2 regions of the Thiomicrorhabdus immobilis genome follow, and region 1 is predicted to be linked to the other one. Evidence: predicted binding sites of a transcription regulator. Region 1 holds the regulator's gene; the other holds the start of a gene.
The links. The regulator PhoB, encoded in region 1, activates phosphate uptake and scavenging genes when phosphate is short. The targets are predictions, from matches to a motif close to GNNTGTCATAAAACTGTCANAT.
Positions count from the first base shown of each region.

Region 2: a site for PhoB is predicted at 5,555-5,576, ahead of olsF (bifunctional ornithine lipid synthase OlsF). Genes of this name have one in related genera too.

Region 1 covers NZ_AP024202.1:722,020-729,806, reverse strand. The annotation lists gene L6421_RS03175 (PstS family phosphate ABC transporter substrate-binding protein) at 1-643, opposite strand, end outside; gene L6421_RS03170 (inorganic phosphate transporter) at 899-2,470, shown strand; gene phoR (phosphate regulon sensor histidine kinase PhoR) at 2,739-4,016, opposite strand; gene phoB (phosphate regulon transcriptional regulator PhoB) at 4,019-4,717, opposite strand; gene phoU (phosphate signaling complex protein PhoU) at 4,801-5,547, opposite strand; gene pstB (phosphate ABC transporter ATP-binding protein PstB) at 5,614-6,432, opposite strand; gene pstA (phosphate ABC transporter permease PstA) at 6,552-7,787, opposite strand, start outside.
Region 2 covers NZ_AP024202.1:2,322,445-2,330,231, reverse strand. The annotation lists gene L6421_RS10495 (ABC transporter permease) at 1-338, shown strand, start outside; gene L6421_RS10490 (rhodanese-like domain-containing protein) at 413-865, shown strand; gene L6421_RS10485 (J domain-containing protein) at 1,503-2,498, shown strand; gene L6421_RS10480 (hypothetical protein) at 2,833-3,717, shown strand; gene olsF (bifunctional ornithine lipid synthase OlsF) at 3,755-5,491, opposite strand; gene L6421_RS10470 (cache domain-containing protein) at 5,843-6,949, shown strand; gene L6421_RS10465 (TlpA disulfide reductase family protein) at 7,077-7,787, shown strand, end outside.

The DNA of each region.
Region 1 (7,787 bases):
AAACAGACTGTACAACAGAAGCTGAACCAGGTTGCTCGTTTACAGAAGACTTGTAATCACCTTTACATAGAGCGTGCTTCTTGAAGTAACCGTAAGTACCAGAAACTGAGTTACGACCATAAATCTGTACAGACTTATTCGCTAGAGCACCAGTCGCACCAACTTGATCCCAAGTAGTAACGTCTTCTTTAGCACCACACTTACGTGTTGAAGAGAAAATCGCATCCACTTGTGGAATTGAAAGGCCATTAATTGGGTTATCTTTGTTTACATATACCGCTAAAGCATCGATTGCTACACCAATTGCAGTTGGCTTATAACCATGTTTAGATTCAAACATTGCAATTTCTTTAGACTTCATCTTACGGCTCATAGGACCGATATTAGAAGTCCCTTCAGTTAACGCTGGAGGAGCAGTAGAAGAACCCGCAGCCTGAATCTGAATATTTACGTTAGGGTAAGTACGCTTGAACTCTTCAGCCCAAAGTGTCATTAAGTTTGCCAATGTATCTGAACCTACTGATGATAAATTACCAGAAACACCAGAAACTTTTTCATAGGCTGGTAAATCAGATGCAAATGCTGTTGTAGTTGCAACAGAAGCCGCAAGACCCATTGCCATTAAAATGTTGGCTTTTTTCATGGTTATACTCCAAATAGAAAATTAAATTGTTTTGTTTCTTAACGGAGCAAATTATAGAAAGTCCACATAAAACAAACTTGACACAAATATGACAGATTCGTGACAAGATAACTAAGTAACATTACTCAGCGCCATCAAATAGAAACTAATTGAGATTAATTACTTGTCATATTTCTGTAATAATTCTCCCCCTCAATAGCAAATTTTTATACAATCCCTCCGTTACACACTATCAGTTAAAATAGAGCTAATGCTATGGAATTTCGTGATTTAAACGATATTGAAAACGCCACTTCACGTGGTCGCAAAGAAATGTTCCGCTTCGGGACTGCCCTTCTCTTTATTATTATGATTATTCTGTTTGCCTCGAATTTGCAAACAGGAACCGGTCAAGTCAGTATTGAACTGGTTGTTGCAGCCATGATTGGTGGCTACATGGCGCTGAACATCGGTGCCAATGATGTCGCAAACAATGTTGGGCCAGCCGTCGGCTCTAAAGCCTTGACCCTGACCGGCGCCATCATCCTTGCCGCCATATTTGAATCTTCCGGCGCTTTGATTGCCGGCGGAGATGTCGTCAGTACCATTAAAAAAGGCATTATTGATCCGGCGATGATCGGTGACAGTGATACCTTTATCTGGCTAATGATCGCCGCCTTATTGGCCGGCGCTTTATGGTTGAACTTAGCCACCGCAATGGGTGCACCAGTTTCAACGACCCACTCAATTGTAGGTGGCGTATTGGGTGCGGGTATTGCTGCTGCTGGCTGGTCCATTGCCAACTGGGATAAAATGGGAGCGATTGCCGCTAGCTGGATTATCTCACCTGTTATCGGGGGTATCATCGCCGCAGGCTTCCTCTACTGGATTAAACGCAGCATCACCTATAAAGACGACATGGTAGCTGCCGCCAAGAAGATGCTGCCTATCCTAATCGCGATTATGGTCTGGTCGTTCTCTACTTACTTGATCCTTAAAGGCCTAAAGAAAATCTGGAAAGTCGACTTTATGACGGCTACCGCCATTGGTTTTGCGATTGCGACCATCGCTTATCTTACGATTAAGCCATTGATTGCCCGTCAAGCTGAGCGTTTAGAAAACTCCAAAGCCAGTGTCAATACCCTATTCACTTTCCCTCTTATTTTTGCGGCGGCTTTATTAAGTTTTGCCCATGGTGCCAACGATGTGGCAAATGCCGTTGGGCCTTTAGCGGCCATCTATGACGCCGTGCAAACGGGAGGTATTCACTCTAAGGCAGAGATACCTTTATGGGTTATGATGATTGGTGCCATCGGTATCTCTTTAGGTCTATTGCTGTTTGGCCCTAAACTCATCCGTACCGTTGGTACCGAGATCACCGAACTGGATCAAATGCGAGCCTTCTCTATTGCAATGGCGGCGGCAATCACCGTAATTGTCGCTTCACAGCTTGGCTTACCGGTCAGTTCAACTCATATTGCCGTCGGGGGTGTCTTTGGTGTCGGCTTCTTGCGAGAATACCTAAAGCGTAGTTATGCTAAAACTATTCAGCAGATTCGTGATCACCACCAAGGTGCTGACCAGCAAGAGGTTGAAGAGTATATTTGGCGTTTTGAGAATGCATCATTAGAAGGTAAAAAAGCGTTATTGGCGCAGTTAAAAGAGAAAGAAGCCGAGATATCGCTGACCAAAAAAGAACGTAAATCGTTGGATAAAGTCTACCAAAAAGAGCTAGTGAAACGTTCCGCTTTCTTGAAAATCGTAGCGGCATGGGTCATTACCGTTCCAGCTTCAGCCACCTTAGCGGCGATCATTTACTTTATGATTCGAGGCATGATGTTGCCATAAAGCTTATTAGCAACATTTTTGAACCAATCGAAAAAGGGCTTTCATCAGCCCTTTTTTTATAGCTGTTATTTATAGTTGTCATATATTGCGGGATTTATGATTGCAGATAACCTACCAGGCCTGGTAGCGTTAAAAAGGGTAAATGAACTAACACTGAGGACTAGCAAGCGATAAACCTGTGCCACGAACCTAATGAACCTAATGAACCTAATGAATCTAATGAGCCTAACGAACCTAGCTAATAACCGACCTAAACCGTCATTTCCCGTTATTTCACCGGGAATTCGCAACGAAACACACTTCCCTTACCTAGAACACTATCAATAACCAGTTTACCGTGATGACGTTCCAAAACATGCTTAACGATAGCCAAACCTAAGCCGGTACCACCAGTCACCCGCGAACGATCTTTATCAACCCGATAAAAACGTTCCGTTAGACGAGGAATGTGTTCTTGAGCAACCCCTAAACCTTCGTCCTCTACCTCATAAACGACGGTATTGTTCTCTTTGAACCAGCGTACCGAAATCGCCCCCCCTTCCGGGGAGTAACGCACCGCGTTGGAGACCAAATTCATAAAGACACTTTTCAACGGTTCGGCAAACCCTTTGATAACCAAAGCATCGTCAATATCAAAGACAAAATGATGGTTCTCATTACCGAGTTGACGGGCATCTTCTTCTAGTTGATGCAGCATCTTAGGGACATCCACCATCTCTTTGACCGCGGTAATTGAGTCCGCTTCAATTGTGGATAGCGTCAATAGGTCTTCGATAATTGCCTGCATACGCAAAGATTGGGTTTCCATATGCTCTAGAGGTAATTTCCAGGTTGTTTGATGCTCACCTGGAGTATCGAGCATCACTTCCAAATAGCCACGTAAAACCGTTAATGGAGTCCTTAACTCATGAGAGGCATTGGCAATGAAATCGCGACGGATCTGCGCTAACTGGTACAGTTCGGTGATGTCACGCACCACCAACAATTTATGACTTTCAAAATACGGAATCACTTGCATTTCGAAGGTACGGGATTGCTTGTAAAGCGAATTTAAGGTGAGTGACTTATCAAAATCCTGTAACTTCAAGTATTGGATAAACTCAGGCTGACGGATGACCGATTCGATTTTGTGCCCCACATCTTGACGACGCACTCCGATTAACGATTTGGAGACCGTATTGAACCATTCGATATGATTCCCCTCGTCTAAAGAGACGATGGCGTCTGGAATCAACATAGACGCGGCTTTGAATTGTTCTGACTTATATAAATTTAGGTCTGCGTGTTTTTCCAAGGCTCGCTGTTTTTTGGAGACCAAATAAGTGAGTTCGCTCCAAAGACCGGACGCTGGAGGGTAGGAATTGGCTTTACGGCCGTCCATCCAGTTTTCGAATTTACGCATACTCCATAGCTGGCGACCGATATAGAACAAGATGAAAATAAACAGCGACTGGATCCATAAGTCAGTTAACCATGCAAAAAACATTAATAGCCAAGCAAAAAAGACTATCCACGTCAGTTCACGTTTAATGCCATTGGATAACAAAATTAACCCTCAACCACCGAGAAACGATAGCCTGAGCCTCTTATTGTCTGAATATAATCCGCAACAAGGGTTGGCTCCAGTAGTTTTCGTAATCGACGGATATGTACATCGACCGTACGCTCTTCCACCACGACATTCACACCCCAAACATGATCAAGCAGCTGGGTTCTAGAGAAGACCCTATTCGGATGTGTCATAAAAAAATGTACCAGTTTAAACTCGGTTGGCCCAAGCTTAATCTCTTCATCACTGACATAAAAACGATGGCTTTCCAAGTCTAGACGCATATTGCCTGCGGAAATCTGATCCGTATTAGCCTTTTGATTGGATTGACGTCTGAGCAAAGCTTGGACTCTTGCCACTAATGCTCGTGGAGAGAACGGTTTCACCACATAATCATCCGCCCCGGCATCAAACCCCTGCACCTGGTCGCTCTCTTCTCCGCGAGCCGTCAGCATGATAATCGGTATATTGGCGGTTTGATCATTCTTTCGGAAACGCTCCGCCAACACAACCCCAGAGGTTCCAGGCATCATCCAGTCCAGCAAAATCAAATCCGGTTTATCGGCAAGGGCAGATTTCCACCCCTCCTCCGCATTGCTCGCTTCATTTACCGCATAATCCGATGAGGTCAATGTGAATTTCAACATATCACGGATAGCGGGCTCATCTTCAATGATTAAGATTTTATTTTGACTCAAAGTGCTCTCCAAAACAGCGACTTACTATAACCAATAACAATCAACGGCAATCAATTATACTGACTGCCATTTATCAAAACCTATTAAACCGACTCAGCATTTACATCGTCTATGAACTGCTTTAATTTCTCAGCGTTCATATTACGGACATGAAGACCTTTAACCAAGTATACAATGCTTTCACAGATATTCAGAATATGCGATGAAATGCGTTCAGCGGCACGAATCGAATAGATCATTTGCATAATATATTCAGCCAAAGCTTCGGTATTGTTATTCAGTGAATATTGAATTTCAACCAACGCCTTGGCTTTAATCGCATCGACATGGGTTTCATAATCCACAATTTCAGATAAAGCTGAAGTATCCAATTGCGCAAAACTATTCAGCACTTTCTTCAACATGGTTAAATCGATGGCGATGATTTCCATCAAGCCATTGAATCCAGGCAAAGTATCGCATGGAATCTCTTTCACTTTTGCCATCTTAATCGCCAATTTAGAGGTATTGACGGCTTCATCCCCAATACGCTCCAAATCAACCGCTATACGAATCGCACTCACCACTAAACGCAAATCCGATGCGGTGGGTTGCTGACGAGCTAAAACGCGTGCGCATAGTCGATCGATTTCGATTTCATCCTTGTTCACAGCCTTGTCTAGCTGCTTGACTTGTTTAGCTAAACTTCTGTTTTCGCCTTTAATCGCTTCAACGGCATTTTCCAACTGACTTTCAACCAGCCCGCCCATTTCAAGGACTTGGTTGAAAAGTTCTTCCAGATTGCGGTTATATTGTCCAGATATATGCGATTTAAAACCTGTTTTTTCCATGCTATCCACCCTACTTAATCTTAACTAACATACTGCTAAATTTAATTTTCCAGCCCTATGCTTAAATTAACCGTAACGGCCAGTAATATAGTCTTCTGTACGCTTGACCTGAGGATTTGTAAACAGACTATCCGTATCGGTATATTCAATTAAATCACCCATATACATAAACGCCGTATAATCTGAAACACGGGCAGCTTGTTGCATATTGTGCGTCACGATTAAAATCGTGAACTCCTTTTTCAACTCAAAAATCAACTCCTCAATCGCCAAGGTTGAGATAGGGTCCAGAGCGGAAGTAGGCTCATCAAGCAATAAAACTTCCGGCTTAATCGCAATCGCGCGCGCAATACATAAACGCTGTTGCTGACCGCCAGACATACCTAAGGCATTTTCATCTAAACGATCTTTCACCTCATCCCAAAGTCCAGCCCCTTTCAAAGCCCATTCAACAGACTCATCCAATGTCGCCTTATCTTTAATGCCTTGCAGTCTCAAACCATAACAAACATTTTCGTAGATGGATTTGGGAAAAGGGTTTGGTTTTTGGAACACCATACCAACACGACGGCGTAACGCTGCCACATCCATGTTTTTAGCGTACATATCATCGCCATGAAGTGTCATTTCACCATCGACATTCACGATATCAATCAAATCATTCATACGGTTAAAACAACGCAACAAGGTAGACTTTCCACAACCAGACGGACCGATAAACGCAGTCACACGGTTTTCCGGCAGACTCATAGTGATATTATTTAGAGCCTGTTTTTTGCCGTAATAAAGGTTCCAATTCTTAACTTCAATCGCCACCTTTTCATTTGCCAAAGACAGTTCTCTATCGTCTCTATCTAATGAAATCGATAAGTTTTGTTCGCTCATAAACTTTTCCTCAAGTTGATGACTTCAATGTCACCGCTTAATAATCTTAATTTTTGTATTCAACCGTAATCGTCAAACCACCAACAGCCTGCCACAATGGGCACGGATTACCCACCGATTTACTCAAGGGCTTTATATTTTTCACGTAGTCGGTTACGGATAGAAATCGCACCGATATTCAAGCCAACGATAATGATGACCAGTAGTAATGAAGTGGCATAAACCAATGGCTGGGACGCCTCAACGTTTGGACTTTGGAAACCAACATCATAAATATGGAAACCTAAGTGCATAAACTTTCGGTCTAAATGGACAAATGGAGCAATCGCATCAACCGGCAACTCAGGAGCCAACTTAACCACTCCCACCAACATAAGCGGTGCAACCTCACCTGCGGCACGCGCAATCGCTAAAATCAAACCAGTCATAATCGCGGGAGTCGCCATAGGTAAAACGATTTTCATAATCGTTTCCGACTTGGTCGCACCCAACGCCAAACCACCCTCTCTTAACGATCGAGGAATACGTGACAGACCTTCTTCAGTGGAAACGATCACCACCGGTAACGTCAGCAATGCCATGGTCAGTGCTGCCCAAAGCAGCCCAGGGGTACCAAAGGTTGGGCTTGGCAGAGCATAGTCATAGAAGAGTTCGTCGATAGAGCCGCCTAAGATATAGACAAAGAATCCTAAACCAAAAATACCAAATACAATCGAAGGAACCCCTGCCAAGTTATTGATTGATATTCTGACCATACGCAGCATAGGCCCATCTTTTGCATATTCACGCATGTAGACAGCTGCGATAACCCCCATTGGAGTGACCAAAATCGTCATCAATAACACCATGGTGATGGTACCGATCATCGCGGGGAAGATTCCGCCTTCGGTATTCGCCTCACGAGGGTCGTCAAATAGGAAGTTTCCGATAGAGTGTCCAAAAAACGCCACTTTATCCATAAAGTCCATATTGTTTGGACGCCAAAAATTCACAATATTCTTAACCGGAACGGTTAAGGTTTGGCCGTTGCTGATTTCAACAGTGATCTCACCAAAACTGTCGAGCTTTTTATAAAGCACTTCAGTTTCAGCTTGGTAACCTACGAATTCACTCTGCAGTTCCGCTCGTTCGGCCGCAATACGAGCCTCTTCTTCAGCCGTGAAAGCGCCATGCTTACGAAGTTTTTTCTCTTCAAAACGTAACTGTTCTATTTTGTAGTTGATTCCACCAATCAACACTTTTTCAATGTGTTTGATTTTGGCGTGGGTTTCCGTGCTGTGCTTCACTTGCTCTTTAAGTAAGTTCAACAACCTCTTTTTATCAGGCACCTGAGTACCGGCAATACTGGCGCCAAC
Region 2 (7,787 bases), 940 kb from region 1:
CCGTGCAGATGAAAGCGAAAATAGAAGCCCAGTTGGCCTTAGGGAAAACCGCCAAGCAATCGTTGGATTTCATTAAACAACAGAGTTTGCATGCCGCCATGATTCCTGTGATGAATATGTTGGTTGCCGCAGGCATCATCTCGTTACCGGGGATGATGACCGGGCAGATTTTAGCGGGTGCAGACCCTATGGAAGCGGTGAAGTATCAAATCATGATTATGTTGTTGATTGCCACCTCAACAGGTTTCGGAACCTTAATTGCGGTGAACTATGCCGGCAAGCAGTTATTTGATGCTAGACAAAGATTAAAAACCTCGGTTTTGATCAAAGTGAAATAAAACCGTGCTGAATAGTGTGCTACTATTTCTATGTGATTGATTACTAAAAGTTTCTCTCTTTCAAGGAGTGTGTTATGGCAATGCGTTTAAAAGATATCGTGGCGGAAGCCAAGGCCAATATTAAAGAGGTGTCCACTTCAGAAGCTAAAGACCTGTTTAAATGCGGTGGTTACAAACCGCTTGATGTGCGTGAACCTGCCGAATATCTAGACGGTACGATTCCGATGTCGGTGCATGTGCCGCGTGGCATGTTAGAGCCGATGTGCGATAAGTGTTATGAAGGTCATATGGGTGAATTAGCCGACTTGGACCAAGGTTGGGTCGTATTCTGCCTATCCGGCGGGCGTGGCGCTTTAGCCGTGGATACCATGCTGAAAATGGGTTACACCAATGTGGTCAACCTGGCCGGCGGCTTCAATGCCTGGAAACAATGCAACGGCGATATTACCGTGCCTCCGGTTGATAACGGTTTAATCCGTTTAGACCACCCTTGGAACCCAGGGTTTCAAGAAGGTAATGTCTGTTAGTTTATTAAATTAAAATCGACAAAATAAAAATAACCAGGCCTGGTAGATTATATTTCTACCAGGCCTGTTTAGTATTTCAAAAGGAGAAAATATGGGTTGGTCGGCTTGGGCTTTGGATAATTTGTGGTTAGTGGCTGGCGGTTCGTTGGCACTGAGTTTTGTACTGCATTTTGTGGTGGTTTGGCTGTTTAAAAATTCGGGGAATAAGTAAATTTTTGTTTTCATTATATCTTGTTGAATTTTAAAGGTAAATTAGCAGTGATACCACTTCAATCTATGTCATGATTGCCAATGATTTCATAGGTTTTACAGTCTTTTCAATATACAGAGTTGTCATATATCTAACTTAAATATAATTGTTTGAACCGCCGCTAACTTGTTAGGTATTTAAGGTTTTTGGGCATAGTAGGAGGTGTAATCTATAGATATTATTGGCTTTTTTAGTTTTCTATTGCCGGGTAATTAGTCTCTGTTTATAGTAAATTCAACAAGTTACAGCAAGTCTTATTTATTTTCACTCTATTTAATACCTTTTATTACCGCTCTTTCAAAATACGTTTTTTTATAAAAAATACTTGCACTTTATTTTAAAAATCAATATCTTAAGATATGCTTTTATGGTAATGAGAGTCGAAAAATGAGTAATAATAATTTTAAAACGCATTACGATAACCTAAAAGTATCTAGAGACGCTCCTCCCGAAGTCATAAAAGCCGCATATAGAAGCCTCATTCAAAAATATCATCCAGATCGTAACAATAATAGCGAAGAGTCTCAGCGAATTATTGCTATTCTCAACAACTCTTATTCTGTACTTTCAAACCCTGAGTCCCGACAGAGCTATGACAATTGGATCAAGCAAAAACTAAATGAATCTTCCCAAAATAAACCTCGAACACTGAAAAGCAAAACAAGTTCATATCAACATTACCAAACAGACAATAAAAGCGACATTTCAGAGAGTGAAACCGTATTTTTTCAGGCTTATTTAAAAAAATATAACGTATCTGAACAAGAATTAAATCAGGCTATCTGGAAAAGTAAAATTAAGTCCATGAAGATAGGAGGAAATACGTTTGTAGAAGATAAGCCAATTATCAACTCTGCTACAGTTAATAACTCTTCAAGATCAGTCTTTCTTATTATTTTTATCCTTACTTTAATTTCTTTTTTTGTATTCTCATATAACTCAACTTCTACCAAACAACCAGCAATACCCAAAGAGCTTCCAACATATCAAGAATCTCTCTTACCTCAATCAGGAGTACTTTCTGTAAGTACAATAGAACCTTTAATTGCACCATTTTCAATTACAGCCAGTTCAACACAAAACCATTTGGTTAAGCTAAAAGACTCTATTACTGGAAATGATATTGTTTCAATCTTTATAAGAGCTGGTGAAACAGTAAAAACTAAAGTTCCTTTGGGAACTTACACGCAAGTTTATGCTTCAGGTAACACTTGGTATGGAAATAAATTACTGTTTGGAAGAAGAACCGTTCTGTCAAAGTCATTAACAGCCTTCAGCTTCTATAAGTCTGGAAATCGAATTAGAGGGCACCAAGTAACTCTACAAAACAGAGTTAATGGAAATCTTAGATCATCTAGAATCAGTCAAAATGAATTCGAATAATGATTTTACATAAAATATTTAACAAAACTATAACTAGTTGATTTATTTATATTTAAATTAGGGTTTTTAGTAAGCTTTAGACCAAGTTATATCCTTGTTAATTATTAATAAATAAGAAGGTATCGAGTCACTTCGTGACTATACACAGTAAACAACGAATTTCACCATTTCCATCCTTATCCGAATAGATTATTTTCATAGAAATTTTATTGCATAAAATAAGCTTGCAACCTTTCTTAGTTAAAATATACTTGTAAGTAGTGTCTTTACTTATTTATATGCATTTCAAGTAGGTTTTCACTAAGATTAAAAACTTATTGAAGGAGTTCCCATAATGGGTATTTCAACGACGATCCTAGCAAAAAATAATCTGCTTCAGCCAAAACAGGTTTTTGCGATACTTGAATCCCAAGGGCTCATTACAAAAGAAAATGACTCATGGGCTTTAACAAACAAAGGAAGTGAGCTTGGCGCAGTAGTTTCTAATGGACGGTACGGACAGTATATCGCTTGGCCAGATGATTTTGACTTAAGCCAATTTTCTAATAATGAATCTAAAGAAAGTGCTGATGACAACCTTCTGAATAGTACGGCTATTGGAAAGCATTTTGGTTTTTCAGCCAATAAAGTCAATTCAATTTTATCTGAATTAGGCTGGATCAAGAAAGGTGTTAAGGGTTGGATTGCAACCGACCAAGGACTTAAGCACGGTGCTGTCAATAATAAGTCATACCAATCTGGCGTACCTTTCACAAAATGGCCTGAATCAATCCTTGAGTCCCCTATCTTGAAAAGTACAGTAAGCTCATTTCTAGGCAACTCAGAAGATACCAATCCAGAAGAAAAGCAAGTTGATGACATCGGATTTAGGGAAAAGTTTGAGGCCAAACATCGTACAACAGATGGTCATTATGTTCGCTCTAAAGCTGAAATGCTAATTGATAACTTTTTATACATGATGGAAATTCCTCATGCCTATGAACGACGATTACCAATCGAGGAAGAAGTTTACTCTGATTTCTATATTCCTACCGGAAAGGTCTATATTGAGTACTGGGGTTATGAGAATGAACCCCGTTACTTAGCTCGTAAAAAAGCCAAGCAAGAAATATATGCAAAATATGGTTTTAATCTAATTGAGCTTACAGAAAAAGAAGTTCAAAACCTTGATGACCATTTGCCGAGATTATTATTAGACTTTGGAATACAGACTTATTAATTTAGCTTTAGCCTGGTGTTGTCCAATTTTGAGTTATTCAAGCTTTAATCGGGTTGAGATAACGTTCACGTTTTTTGGGTTTGAGTTTATCAAGCTCAACTAAAATCAACGCATCGATACAGTCGTTAAACTCTGGGTCAATACTAAAGTCGATAAATCGGCAGCCTTTGTCATCCGCCACTTCAGTGTATTGTTTGAACAAAGTGGGGACTTTAACGCCATCCAAATCCAGCAGAGCATTGAGCTTTTTATAACTCTCCTTATAATCGCCACTAAAAATCTCCTGAGCAATTTGTTGGTTGTTTTTGCTTAATTCCACCGGGCGAATCCCTTCCGCCAAGTCTTTATTGGAACCGAATTGCTGTTGGTAAAAGCCCACAATCAACTCTTTAGAGTTTTGCGGGTAAGCATCACTTAAAGACACAGGGCCAAATAGGTATTTGATCTCGGGGTGTTGCGCCACATAAGCGCCAATGCCGTACCAGAGATAATCCAAACTACGTTTACCCCAATATTTAGGTTGCACAAAACTGCGACCCAATTCAATCGCATTGGGTAGGTAGGATTCAATTTCAGGCTTCAGATTAAATAAAGTGCTGGTGTAGAGGTTTTTGATGCTTTTGTCTTTTACCAAATTGGCACACTCTCCTAGACGGTAAGCTCCAACAATCTCTAAATCCTCTTCATCCCATAACACCAGGTGGCGATATTGGTTATCGTAAGCATCCAAGTCCATTGCTGTGCCAGTGCCTTCCTCTACGGTTCTAAAGGTCAACTCACGCAAACGGCCGATCTCATGCATAACCGGTGAATCGGCTTCAAAATCGTATAGATAGATTTTTTTACCGTCTTGGGTTTGCCCCAACAGTTGCGATTTTTTCAGTGCTTTTTTCAAAGCTTGACGGTCAACCGGAGGGGCGATGGTCTCTTCGGTTTTAAATATGGGGGCTTTGCCTTTCTTTAGGTTCTTGGCTTCTTTATCGAGTTTATAGAGGTATTTGCGAAATTGGTTAGCGAGCTGTTTGCCTGGCATCTCTATTTCAGCCAAGTTTTTCCAAGGAATTTGTTTACCAATAAAAAATTGGATTTGCTGATGTTTTTTATTGAACATCTCTTTCACAAGCATCATGGTACCTAGAGGTTTATACAAGGTAGATAACGCGTAAAACAGCGATGAGTTGCGTGCATCGACATAGATGGGTTGTATAGGAGCTTTGGCTTTTTGTGCGAGTTTTAGAAATCCGGCTTTCCACTTGCCATCCCGTACGCCATTCGGGCGAATTCTGGAAACTTCTCCGGCAGGGAACATAATCACCGCTTCCTCGTTGTTCAACGCATCTAAAATCTGTTTGAATTGGGTTTTATGCGCGGTTTTACCGGTCAGATTATCTACCCCTAAAAACAATGATTTTAGAGGTTCAATATTGTTGAGTAAATCGCTGGCCACAATGCGAACATCCGGGCGAATGGTGCGTACCATTTTCAGTAAAGCCAAACCATCCAAAGAGCCGATAGGATGGTTGGCCACCATAATCACTTTACCTTTAGCCGGAATGCGGGCTAAAGCTTGAGAATTCACGGTATAACTAAAATTAAAGTAGTTGAGTACCTCATCTAAAAAAGCAAAGCCTTTTAGGTGTTGGTGGGTTTCAATAAAGGCATTAATCTCTTTTTCATGAGCAAGGCTTTTAATTAAGTTGATTGCAAGTTTGCCGGTTTTTTTATTAGGTAATTCAGGGAACTTTTCAGCAATGACGGCTTCAATGTTTAGCATTTTATGGGAGGTCTCAATATTGTAAATTTGCACATAACATTATTACTTGCATGAGGGTGCTGAAAATGACGAATTGATGACAGAAAAATGATGCTTTTTTAAAGCATTCCATTTTGAATAAGGGGCAAAATCTAGCTAGAAAGCCCTGCTAGATCATTGTTTTATAGCTTGAAAATAAAATAAACTGTTTTCGGTATAAAAATAAACAGTTAAGATTAACTAGGGTTTTCTTGTTACTGTTTTTTACTAAGGGTATGATAAAAAACCATTAATAAAAAATGTTAAATAACAAGTAGTTGATTTATTAAGTAGTTAAATTATTAAGTAGTTAAATTATTAAGTAGTTAAATTATGCCGTCGATTGTTTTTTTAAAATATGTATTACGTTATTTCCTGCCGTTGGCCGTGCTTATGGTTGCTGGTGGCTATTGGGGGTTGCATAATGTTAAAAACGATAAAATCAATCAATTAACGGCAGAAGTCCATGAGCAAGTATTGGTTGGCAAAGCATCGGCAAGTGCAAAATTGCATTTAATCATTAGGGATGTCCTCTATCTTTCGGAAAGTGGGCTTATACATAACGTTTTGAATAATCCGGATTTCAATTCAGACTTGAGCGCGATAGCCCAAGACTGGAAGGTCTTGATGTCAACTTACCAGGTCTATGACCAAATTCGCTGGATAGGCCCTGATGGTAAGGAACGTTTACGTATTAACCAAACCCAAAATGGCCCTCAGCGTGTCGCCGATCAAGATTTACAAGATAAAAGCGACCGCTATTATTTTTCTAAATCCATCGCTTTACAACCTAACCAGTTTTATTTTTCACCCTTTGATTTAAATAAAGAGCATGGTGAGATTGAATTTCCACGTAAGCCGATGATTCGCCTATCCAAACCTGTTCTGGATGCTCAAGGAGAGAGCCATGGTGTGCTTGTTTTAAATTATTTGGGCGATGATTTGCTGAAAGAGATCAAAAAGCATAAACCAGAGATAAATCATCACCTTTGGTTAGCTAATGAAGCCGGTTATTGGTTGATTGGTTCAACCCCAAAAGATGAATGGGGTTTTATGTTTAATAAGCCCGATTTAACCATCAAAACAAGATACCCGGAAGCTTGGTATAAGATTCTCACCCACGAACAGGGCGTGTTCAGCGATCAAGACGGGGTATGGGCGTTTGATACGATTCGACCTCTGCGGGAAGCGGCTCTAGTAAACTTAGCTAAAATGGAAAATATCGTCGTAAGTGATCTTCCAGAGTTAGATAAGGATCTTTCTAGTTCACCGCAATATCCCCCATATTTTTGGAAGCTTATCTATCATATTCCCACCAAAGAGATCAATGCATCCGTTTATTCGGCTCAACAGTCGGTTTACATGGGTTTGTTTGGACTACTGGCTATGCTATTCATCGGGTCATTGTTTTGGGCCAGAGTGCGTATGGCAAAGGATTGAGCCGTTAAGTTTGCCGAACAAGAAGAGCGTTAAACGCGTTAAAATAGGGTGTAATTCGACTAGGTTGATATCACCGATATAAAGTTGAATCCGTTTTTAAGCAGTATTTATTGGATATACAGAATCTATGCCTCGAATTTTTGCCTTGTGGCTTTCGCTATTGTTTTCACTGTTTTTTTCTAATGCGGTTCTTGCTCAAGAACGTTTAGTCGATATGGATGGTGTCTCTTTTAGCATTCAAATGATTCAAGCCACCGCAAATGATAAAAGCCTTCCGCCTATGGCAAGGGTGCTTTGGTTACCTTCCGAATATGGCGTTTTGCCGCAAGAAAGGGCCATTGCCGAACAGTTAGCCAAAAAAGGCATTGAGTCTTGGTTTGTGGACTTTTATGAAGCGATGTTCTTATCACCCACTTCCAGTGCCGTTGACGAGATTGACCCGCTATGGACAGCTGAACTCATTGAGCTGGCTCGTGCGGATAAAACGCTTCCCGTTTGGATTGTGGCACCAAATAAAGCCGCACAGATTGCGGTGAGAGGACTGCAATCCATACAGCAAACCGCAACCCAAAATTTAGGCTTGATTTTGATTAACCCCAACCTTTATCTACAAACACCTCAACCAGGCCAGGTAGCCGACTATTGGCCGCAAAGTGCCAATGTCGATTTACCTATTACGCTGATTCAAGCGGAATTGTCACCGTGGAAATGGCGCTTGAATGAACTTAATCAGCAGTTAAACCAAGCAGGAAGTGATGTCTTTACTCAAGTCATTCCTAAAGTAAGAGACCGATTTTATTTTAGGCTAGACGCTTTGGCCGTTGAAAACCGGCAAGCC